DNA from 2 places in the Burkholderia sp. Bp9031 genome. Region 2 is predicted to be linked to the other one. Evidence: riboswitches for the same ligand, from Rfam matches in the RefSeq annotation. Region 2 holds a riboswitch; the other holds the start of a gene.
What was found. Region 2 has a riboswitch for cobalamin ahead of DIE15_RS23075 (iron ABC transporter permease). Riboswitches for the same ligand answer to the same signal wherever they lie in the genome.

Region 1 (4,817 bases), on a different contig from region 2:
TGCCGCAGGAACGTGACGTTCGCAAGCCGCACGCTCGGAAAGCCGGCCGGCAGCTTCGGCACGACGCTGGCCAGCAGCGACAGCGTCGTGTCGGCCGAGCTCAGGATCACGATGTCGGCCGGCTGCTGGTCGATCCGGACGACACCCTGCGTATCGTCGACGAAGCCGCCCGGCGTGGTGCGCAGCAGATGCATCGCGCGTTACGCCTGTTGCATTTGCGCCGCGCACGCGGCGTCGAACGCGCGCTGCAGCGCGGCCGCGTCGAGATCCTCGCCGATCAGCACGAAGCGGCTCGTGCGCGGCTCGCCGTCCTGCCAGCGACGGTCGAAATAGCTGTCGAAGCGGCGGCCGACGCCCTGGATCACGAGCCGCATCGGCGCATCGGGCAGCGCCGCGAAGCCTTTCGCGCGATAGATCGTATGTGCCTCGACGACACGCTGCAGCGCGGCGATCGTCGCTTCGCGCGAACCGGCATCGCCCGACACGACGACCGAATCGAAATCGTCGTGATGGTGGTCGTGATCGCCGTCGTCGGCCGAGCCGTGATGGTCGTGCCGCAGATGGATCGTTTCCTCCGATGCCGACTCGAGCCCGAGCAGCATCGCGAGATCCAGTTCGCCGCGCGTCGCGCGCACGATCTTCACCTGCGGCGGGATTTCCTCGCGGATCGCGGCTTCGACTTCGGCGAACTGCGCGTCGGCGACGAGGTCGGCCTTGTTCACGATCACGAGATCGGCGGACGACAGCTGATCGGCGAACAATTCGTGCAGCGGCGATTCGTGATCGAGGTTCGGATCGGCGCGGCGCTGCGCGTCGACGGCCTGCGGGTTCTCGGCGAACTGGCCGCTCGCGGCGGCCGGCCCGTCGACGACGGTCACGACCGCGTCGACCGTGAAGCTGTTGCGGATCGTCGGCCAGTTGAAGGCCTGCACGAGCGGCTTCGGCAGCGCGAGGCCCGACGTCTCGATCAGCACGTGATCGATGTCGGCGCGGCGCTCGACGAGCGCTTCCATCACCGGATAGAACTCCTCCTGCACGGTGCAGCACAGGCAGCCGTTCGCGAGCTCGTACAGCTGGCCCGACGCTTCGCCCTGCGCGCCCTCCGCATCCTCGCAGCCGATCCCGCAGCCCTTGAGGATTTCGCCGTCGATGCCGAGCTCGCCGAATTCGTTGACGATCACCGCGATGCGGCGGCCTTCGGCGTGCTGCAGGATGTGGCGCATCAGCGTGGTCTTGCCGCTGCCGAGAAAGCCCGTGACGATCGTGACGGGAAGCTTGCGTAGGGTCATGGTAGGTCCTGTGGCGAAAATGGAATCAGGCCGGGATCGTCGCGTCGATGGCGGCGCGGCATGTCATTTGGCGAATCGCGGGGATGGCGCGGTGCAGTCCGCACGGACGGCTGCAGAACGGACGGAACGACGAATCGGACATGACGCTTCCTTGCGAACGGTCGACATCGTGAATGCCAACACGGCCGCCGTCGGCCCTGCCCGCGCCGCCTGCCGTTCGTCGCGCCGGCCCGGCGCGCGTGCGGCGGGCGGATCGGCGGGGAAAGCGGGAAACGCGCGGGCGTCGGGCGTGCTGCGGCCGTGGACGATGCGCCGCCTCCCCGCGGCGCTGAACCCCAACGTTTCGGCCGGTATCCGGGCTGACGAACACGCCGCTTCGCCTTCCCGGATGCGCGGCATCCAGTGGCGGTCGTCCGCATGCGGCGGGCATGCGGCGAAGCGGCGCTGCGTGGCGCTTGCGCGCGACGCGTTCGCTTACCGTTGCGGGGGCAGCACAGGTTGGCTCGACTGCGGCGCAGGCAGGCTCCCTGTTTCCCGTTTAACTGCGCACGCCGGAGAGGCGCGTGCGAGCACCGAAACGCGTGCGAGTGTAGGCGGCGGTGCGCGGAGCGTCAAGGCGCAACGGGCCGCCGCGGGAGGCTTCGGCATGACCGCGGCACCGCGCCCGCGGCCGCATCCCGGCACCCGCGCGGCGGGTTCGCGCGGGCCGGGCGCTGTGCTATCGTATGCGCCGCGTTCGGTGCTCGCATGCGCATTCCGCGCACGCAGTTAAACGGGAAACAGGAGGCGGAAGTCCGCCCGGCCTGTGCTGTCCCCGCAACGGTACGCCGCCCGCGCGCCGCGGTTCCCCCCCGCACGCGCCCAGGCCGCCCGCGATGCCACTGCCCTTCAGCGGGTGGGAAGGCTGCGGCCTGGCAAGCGGCCAGCCCGGATACCGGCCGACGCAAGGGGCGAGCCCGAGGCTCGCCGAACGCCCGATCCGCGGGGAACGGATGGGGTGCGCTTTCCGCCCGCGCTCGCGCGGGCTTCGCTCGATCCGTCATGCACTGCCTGTCCGCCGGCCGCCGATGTGCCGCTCGCTGTCCCCTTTCCACCGCTACGACACGGTGCGCGCCGTGCCGCGTCCGATGAGCCGCGCATGGCTCGTCGGCGCCGGCCCCGGCGACGCCGATCTGCTGACGCTCAAGGCCGTGCGCGCGATCGCCGCGGCCGACGTGCTGCTCGTCGACGATCTCGTGAACCCCGACGTATTGCGCCACGCGCGCGCCGACGCACGCATCGAGCACGTCGGCAAGCGCGGCGGCCATGCATCGACGCCGCAGGAGACGATCGTCGCCGCGATGCTCGCGCACCTGCGCGCGGGCCGCAGCGTCGCGCGCCTCAAGGGCGGCGATCCGTTCGTGTTCGGCCGCGGCGGCGAGGAACTGCTCGCGCTCGGCGCGGCCGGTTTTCCGGTCGAGGTCGTCAACGGCATCACGGCCGGCATCGCCGCGCCGGCCGCGCTCGGCATTCCGGTCACGCATCGCGGCGACGCGCAGGGCGTGATCTTCGTCACGGGCCACGGTGCGGGTGCCGACGAACCCGACTGGCGCGCGCTGGCCGCGACGCGGATGACGATCGTGATCTACATGGGCATTCGCCGGCTCGACGCGATCGTGACCGCGCTGCGTGACGGCGGCCTGGCCGGCGACATGCCGTGCGCGGCGATCGAAAACGCGACGCGTGACGGGCAGCGGCACGTGCTCGCGACGCTCGACACGATCGTCGAACGCGTGGGCCTGACCGGCATCGGTTCGCCCGCGATCGTCGTGATCGGCCGTGTCGCGGCGCTCGCCGACGATCCGGCGGTGCGCGCGGCGCTCGGCGGCCGCGCATGATGCGCGTCGCGCTCGGCGTCGGTTTCCGCGCGGGCGTGACGGCCGCCCAACTCGATGCCGCGATCCGCGCGGCGCTGGCGCGTTACCCGGACGTCGAGCCGGCCGTCGTCGCGACGCTCGCCGACAAGGCGCGTGCGCGGCCGCTGCGCACGCTGTGCGCACGGCGCGGCTGGCCGCTCGTCGCGTTCGACGCGGCGCAACTCGCGCATTGCTCCGAACCGCTATTGAGCGGCCCGTCGGCCGCCGCGCTCGCGCGCTTCGGCGTCGCGGGCGTGGCCGAGCCGTGCGCGCGGCTCGCGGCGCCCAATGGCCGGCTGCTCGGCCCCAAATCCATCCGGGACGGCGTGACGGTTGCGCTCGCCGGCCCGCTCTGAACCCTTTGTTTCGCTTTCGACAGGACGATTCCCGATGAAGACCGATGCCGAATCCCATCAGCGGATGACTGAACGCCGCCGCGCCGGCCATGAAAAGAAGCAGGCTGCCGCCACCCAGGAAAAGGGCCTGCTGATCGTCAACACCGGCAACGGCAAGGGCAAGAGCACGGCTGCGTTCGGCATGGCCGTGCGCGTGCTCGGCCACGGCATGCGGCTCGGCGTCGTGCAGTTCATCAAGGGCGCGCTGCATACGTCCGAGCGCGACTTCCTCGGTGCGGTCGCGCAATGCGACTTCGTGACGATGGGGGACGGCTATACGTGGAATACGCAGAACCGCGACGCGGACATCGCGACCGCGCGCAAGGGCTGGGACGAGGCGCGCCGGATGATCGAAAGCGGCGAGTACCGGATGGTGATCCTCGACGAGCTGAACACCGTGCTGAAGTACGAATACCTGCCGCTCGACGAAGTGCTCGCGACGCTCGTCGCGCGACCGGATTCGGTGCACGTCGTCGTCACCGGGCGGCATGCGCCCGATGCGCTGATCGATGCGGCCGATCTCGTCACCGAAATGCGGCTCGTCAAGCATCCGTACAAGGAGCAAGGCGTGAAGGCGCAGCGCGGCGTGGAGTTCTGACCGATGCCGGCCTGCCCCGCGCTGTTCGTCAGCGCGCCCGCGTCCGGCCAGGGCAAGACGTCGGTTACGGCCGGCCTCGCGCGGCTGCACCGCCGGCTCGGCCGGCGCGTACGCGTGTTCAAGACCGGGCCGGACTTTCTCGATCCGATGCTGCTCGAACGCGCGAGCGGCGCGCCGGTGCACGCGCTCGACCTCGGGATGGTCGGTGAAGCCGGCTGCCGGGCGCTGCTCGCCGATGCCGCGCGCGAAGCGGACCTGATCCTGATCGAAGGCGTGATGGGGTTGTTCGACGGCACGCCAAGCAGCGCCGATCTCGCGGCGGCATTCGGCGTGCCGGTCGTCGCGGTGATTTCGGCGAAGGCGATGGCGCAGACGTTCGCGGCGATCGCGTTCGGGCTCGCGCGGTTCCGGCCGGAGGTGCCGTTTCACGGCGTGCTCGCGAACCGCGTCGGCTCGCCGCGTCACGCGGAACTGTTGCGGCAGGCGCTGCCGGACGACTTGCGCTGGCTCGGGCACGTCCCGGCCGATGCGGGCATCGCGCTGCCGGAACGGCATCTCGGCCTGCACCAGCCGGCCGACATCGACGATCTCGATGCGCGGCTCGATCGTGCGGCCGACGTGCTCGCGCAGACGGCGCTCG
Region 2 (4,817 bases):
CGCTGGCCTGCGACGACAGCGACAGCACGCCCGCCGGCTCCGGAAAGTGCGGGTTCGCGGTTTGCGCGTGCGCGGCCGGCGACGCGAGCGTCAGCGCGACGGGCATGGCGACGGCGAGGGCGAGCGACAGCGCGAGTGCGGATTTCTTGGTCATTGTTGGATTCCTTGTGCGAGGGCGCGCACGCGGATCACGCGTGCGCGACGCGGGCGTACCGCGCGACAAAAAACGGCCGTCGCCCGATCGGACGACAGCGGTTGCTTAGGCCGCGCGAACGCTCCGCGAGTTCCGTGATTGTGGCGCGTGTTGACCGGATTTGACCTTTGGCGTGCGCGAGCTGCACGCGCCTTACTGCGTGCGCCTACTTCATCAGCTTTTCGGTGATGAAGCGCCATTCGGCGCGCGTGACGGGCGTGATCGACAGTCGGTTGCCGCGCGCGAGCACGCGCATGTCGGCGAGTTCGTCGTGTTCGCGCAGCGCGGCGAGCGGCACGAGCGGCGATTTTTTCACGAAGCGCACGTCGACGAGCAGCCAGCGTGGTGCTTCCTGCGTCGACTTCGGATCGTAATACGGGCTTTTTGGATCGAACTGGGTGGGATCGGGGTAGGGTGTCGACGAGACTTCGGCGAGGCCCGCGATGCCTGGCTCGGGGCAACTCGAGTGATAGAACAGCACACCGTCGCCGATCTTCATCGTGTCGCGCATGAAATTGCGCGCCTGATAGTTGCGCACGCCGGTCCAGGGCAGCGAATGCTGCGGCGCGTGCGCGAGGTCGTCGATGCTTGCTTCGTCCGGTTCGGACTTCATCAGCCAGTATTGCATGGTCGTGATCGACGCAGAAAGAGGCTGCTACAAAAGGAAACGGCATCGGGACTCGCCCGATGCCGTTGGATAGGCCCCCGCCTTGGCCGCTAGGCCGGCATCCTGAACCTGGGGTTCAGAATTGGTCGCAGTTAGCAGCACATCGGGTACATCAGACAGAGTGACGCGCGCGCCCGTGCTACAAATTTCCGCAACCGTGCACATGGCATTGGTTCAAGGAATATATGACCTTGGCGAACCAGGCAGGGAAGCTGACTGAACTGTGTTTCGTTGCGCCAATTTGACCACCGTTGATCGCCGAGATCAAGGGGAATCGACGCATCGATCAAACGTTACTGCGTCTCGTGCTGTGCGAGCACCGCGCCGAGCTGTTCGTTCATCTGATGCATTGTACGACGGATTTCTTCCGCCGGAAATGCTTCACCGTGCCGCACGCTCGTTTGCAGCCGCAGCAATTCGGATGCGAGCGACAATGCCGCCATTACCGCGATGCGATCGGTGCCGCGCACCGAGCTGTTCGCGCGGATCTTCGACATTTCGGCGTCGACGCGCGCGACGGCCTCGAGCAGCGCCGCTTCGGTCTCGGCCGAACAGGCGAGCCGATAGGGCTGACCGAGAATCGAGACTTCGATCTGCTTGGTGCTCATGCATGTTCTCCGTGGCTGGCCGCGTCGTCGCTATCCGTGCGCGCCTGCGCATCCAGCAGGTCGAGCTGGTTGTCGGTTTGCTCCGCATTCTTCGTGCGCGGCAGCTTTTCGAGAATCGCGTTCAGTTTGACCTGGGCGTCGTCGATCTTTGCCGACAGCGTGTCGCGCTCGGCCGCGAGCGCATTGCGTTCGTCGCGCAGTTGCGCAAGTTCCGCGCGGACCGCGTCCGCTTCCGCGCGCATTTGCGCGACCTGCTCCTCGAGCGCGAGCCGTTCCGAGTGATAGCGCTTGTTCAGCGAGATCAGACGGCCAATATTTTGAGATAAAGTTTCGAGTTCGTTGAGCATCTGCTGCGTCCTCTAAAGACCCAGCATTTTAGCGCGGAATAACGCGCATTCCGACATCTGTAACGTTTCCAGTCGTAACACCCCGGCTTCTTGCCGCGAATACACGGCTCCGGCGTGTTCGCGGCGCGCGCCAGGCACGCGTTCGGCCGCTTTCTTGACGCTCGCGCGGCCGGCTCCTAAACTGGCGCCGCCTCGGTGCTCGCGCGTGCGTCGCGCGGTTAAACGGGAAGCAGGCCGCGCGCTCCGCCCGGAGATCGCCAACCTGCGCTGCCCCCGCAACGGTAAGCGGCCGCGTCGCGTGACGCAGGCCGGCTCGGGCGCGTTTCGCGTGCAGGTCGCACGCGGGCGCGGGCCACTGCGCGTGACACGCGCGGGAAGGCGAGCCGGTACGCCGCCAGCCCGGATACCGGCCGAGGCGAGGAGCCAGCACGGCTTCATGACGCGCGGCCTGCGGGGAAGCGGGGCGCGCAGTGCTTCACGGGACTTGTCTTCGATGCTGACCCCAATCGTCCGCACGGCATTCGGCGCACGCCGCGGCGTACCGCTTGCCGCCGTCGCGCAGGCCGCGGCGGACGCCGATTCGTCCGGGATCGGCGCCGACGCTCGTCGTCACCACGCCGATCGACCCGATGCGGCACCTTCCACTATATTGCGCAGAACGCCGGTCGCGCGAAGGTGCGGCCCGGCGGATCGCGGCCGTTGCATGCCGGTATGGCCGGCGTGCGGCGCAACAACCCGTTCGACAAGGATAACGAGCTTGCGTATGCCTACAACGCGCCGAAGCGCGACGCCCGTGCCGCGCTCGGTCGGCAATAGTGGTCAGCCGACCTGTCGCGCGTCATGCGCGATGCCGTACGCCGCATGAGCGCCGCGCGTGCCGCCGCGATCTGGGCCGTGCTTGCGGCCGTGGTCGCGCTGCTGTTCGTCGCGTCGCTGTCGATCGGCAGCGTGCCGATGTCGCCGTGGCAGGCGCTCGCGTCGCTCGTGCCGCACGGCGGCGACGCGCTGTTCGCCGACATCGTGCGCACGCTGCGGCTGCCGCGCGCGCTCGCGGGTTTCGCCTGCGGCGCGCTGCTCGCGCTCGCCGGTGCGCTGCTGCAGGTGCTGCTGCGCAATCCGCTCGCGGAGCCGTACGTGCTCGGCGTGTCGGGCGGCGCGGCGGGCTTCGCGCTCGTCGCGATGATCGCGGGCGCCGCGTGGTGGCTCGTCGATGCGTCCGCGTTCGCCGGCTCGCTCGCGTCGGTCGCGCTCGTGCTCGGGCTGGCTCGCCGCGAGCTGTGGCGCGGCGATTCGCGCGATGCGTCGCCGCGGCTGCTGCTCACCGGTGTCGTGATCGCGGCCGGGTGGGGCGCGCTCGTCACGCTGCTGCTGTCGCTCGCGCCCGATGCGCGGCTGCGCGGCATCATCTTCTGGCTGACGGGCGACCTGAACGGCGTGACGGCGCCCTGGTTCGCATGGGGTGCGCTGCTGGTGGCCGCCTGCGTCGCGCTGCCGGCCGCGCCGCAACTCAACGTGCTGCTGCGCGGCGACGCGACTGCACATGCGCTTGGCGTGCCGGTCGCGAGACTGCGCATGCGGATCTACCTCGTCGCGTCGCTGGCCGCCGCGGCCGCGGTGACGACGGCCGGCACGATCGGCTTCGTCGGCCTCGTCGTGCCGCACGCGCTGCGGCTCGCATTCGGCAACGACCAGCGCATGCTGCTGCCCGCCGCGATGCTCGCGGGCGGCGGCGGCGTGATGGCGGCGGACCTGCTCGCGCGCACCGCGATCGCACCCGCGCAATTGCCGGTCGGCGTGATGACTGCGTTGATCGGCGTGCCGGTGTTCCTGTGGATGTTGCTGAGGAGACCGATGCGATGACGCACACCGTATCGCACACCGGCGGCGACATGGCCTGCGCGGCGGTCGACCTGACGCTGAAGGCCGGCGCACGGACGCTGCTCGACGGCTTCACGCAAGGGTTCCGGCCCGGCGAGATCTGGTGCGTCGCGGGGCCGAACGGCGCAGGCAAGACGACGCTGCTCGCGACGCTCGCGGGCCTGCAGCAGCCGGCCGGCGGCCACGTCGAGATCGACGGCCGGCCGCTCGCCGCGTGGTCGCCCGAAGCGCTCGCGCGGCGCCGCGCGCTGATGCCGCAACAACTGCACGACGCGTTCAGCGCGACGGTATTCGACACGGTGCTGCTCAACCGCTTTCCGTATTTTGGCGGCTGGGGCTGGGAGCGTGACGAGGACCGTGCGGCCGCGCGCGCCGCGCTCGCGACGTTCGGGCTCGCCGAGCTCGCGTCGCGCGACGTGCTGTCGCTGTCGGGCGGCGAGCGGCAGCGCGTCGCGCTGGCCGCGACCCTGTGCCAGGACGCGCCGCTGATGCTGCTCGACGAACCGCTCGCCCATCTCGACCTGCATCACCAGATCGATGGCCTGACCGCGCTGGGCGCGTGGCTCGACGCGGGCCCGCGCACGGTGCTGTTCTCGTGCCACGACCTGAATCTCGCGCGGCGTTTCGCGACGCACGCGCTGTTGCTCGACGGCCGCGGCCATGCGTGGGCGGGCCCCGTGCACGACGTGCTGACGCCGGCGCGCGCGAGCGACGCGTTCGGCTATCCGCTCGTGCTGATTCGCGAGAACGGCCGCGACGCGCTGCTGCCTGCGTGGCCCGAGCGGCGATGAACTCCCTTCTTTCGATGCGCGGCAGCGGCCGCGCCAACGAGGCAACCTTCCGATGACGAAACCGACCGACTTCCCGCCCGCGATCGCGCCGCTCGACGACACGCTGCGCAAGCGCCTGCAGCATGTGATCGATCACAAGACCAAGCCGCCGGGCAGTCTTGGCCAGCTCGAGGCGATCGCGCTGCAGATCGGCCTGATCCAGCATACCGAGCGGCCGCAGCTGCAGCGCCCCGTCACGATCGTGTTCGCCGGCGACCACGGGATCGCGGCCGAGGGCGTGAGCCCGTATCCGCAGTCGGTCACCGCGCAGATGGTCGCGAACTTCCTGGCCGG

Region 1: linked by a shared signal. The riboswitch ahead of cobA (uroporphyrinogen-III C-methyltransferase) and the one ahead of DIE15_RS23075 (iron ABC transporter permease) in region 2 are both predicted to bind cobalamin.

Annotation. Positions count from the first base shown of each region.
Region 1 is NZ_QTPW01000005.1:173,765-178,581, forward strand. It holds gene cobN (cobaltochelatase subunit CobN) at 1-194, opposite strand, end outside; gene cobW (cobalamin biosynthesis protein CobW) at 201-1,289, opposite strand; cobalamin riboswitch at 1,617-1,881, opposite strand; cobalamin riboswitch at 2,010-2,247, shown strand; gene cobA (uroporphyrinogen-III C-methyltransferase) at 2,357-3,166, shown strand; gene DIE15_RS09135 (cobalamin biosynthesis protein) at 3,163-3,540, shown strand; gene cobO (cob(I)yrinic acid a,c-diamide adenosyltransferase) at 3,575-4,177, shown strand; gene DIE15_RS09145 (cobyrinate a,c-diamide synthase) at 4,181-4,817, shown strand, end outside.
Region 2 is NZ_QTPW01000019.1:61,406-66,222, reverse strand. It holds gene DIE15_RS23105 (SIMPL domain-containing protein) at 1-154, opposite strand, end outside; gene DIE15_RS23100 (EVE domain-containing protein) at 360-821, opposite strand; RNA gene ssrS (6S RNA) at 892-1,073, opposite strand; gene DIE15_RS23090 (cell division protein ZapA) at 1,154-1,468, opposite strand; gene DIE15_RS23085 (hypothetical protein) at 1,465-1,815, opposite strand; cobalamin riboswitch at 1,992-2,245, shown strand; gene DIE15_RS23075 (iron ABC transporter permease) at 2,677-3,675, shown strand; gene DIE15_RS23070 (ABC transporter ATP-binding protein) at 3,672-4,484, shown strand; gene cobT (nicotinate-nucleotide--dimethylbenzimidazole phosphoribosyltransferase) at 4,537-4,817, shown strand, end outside.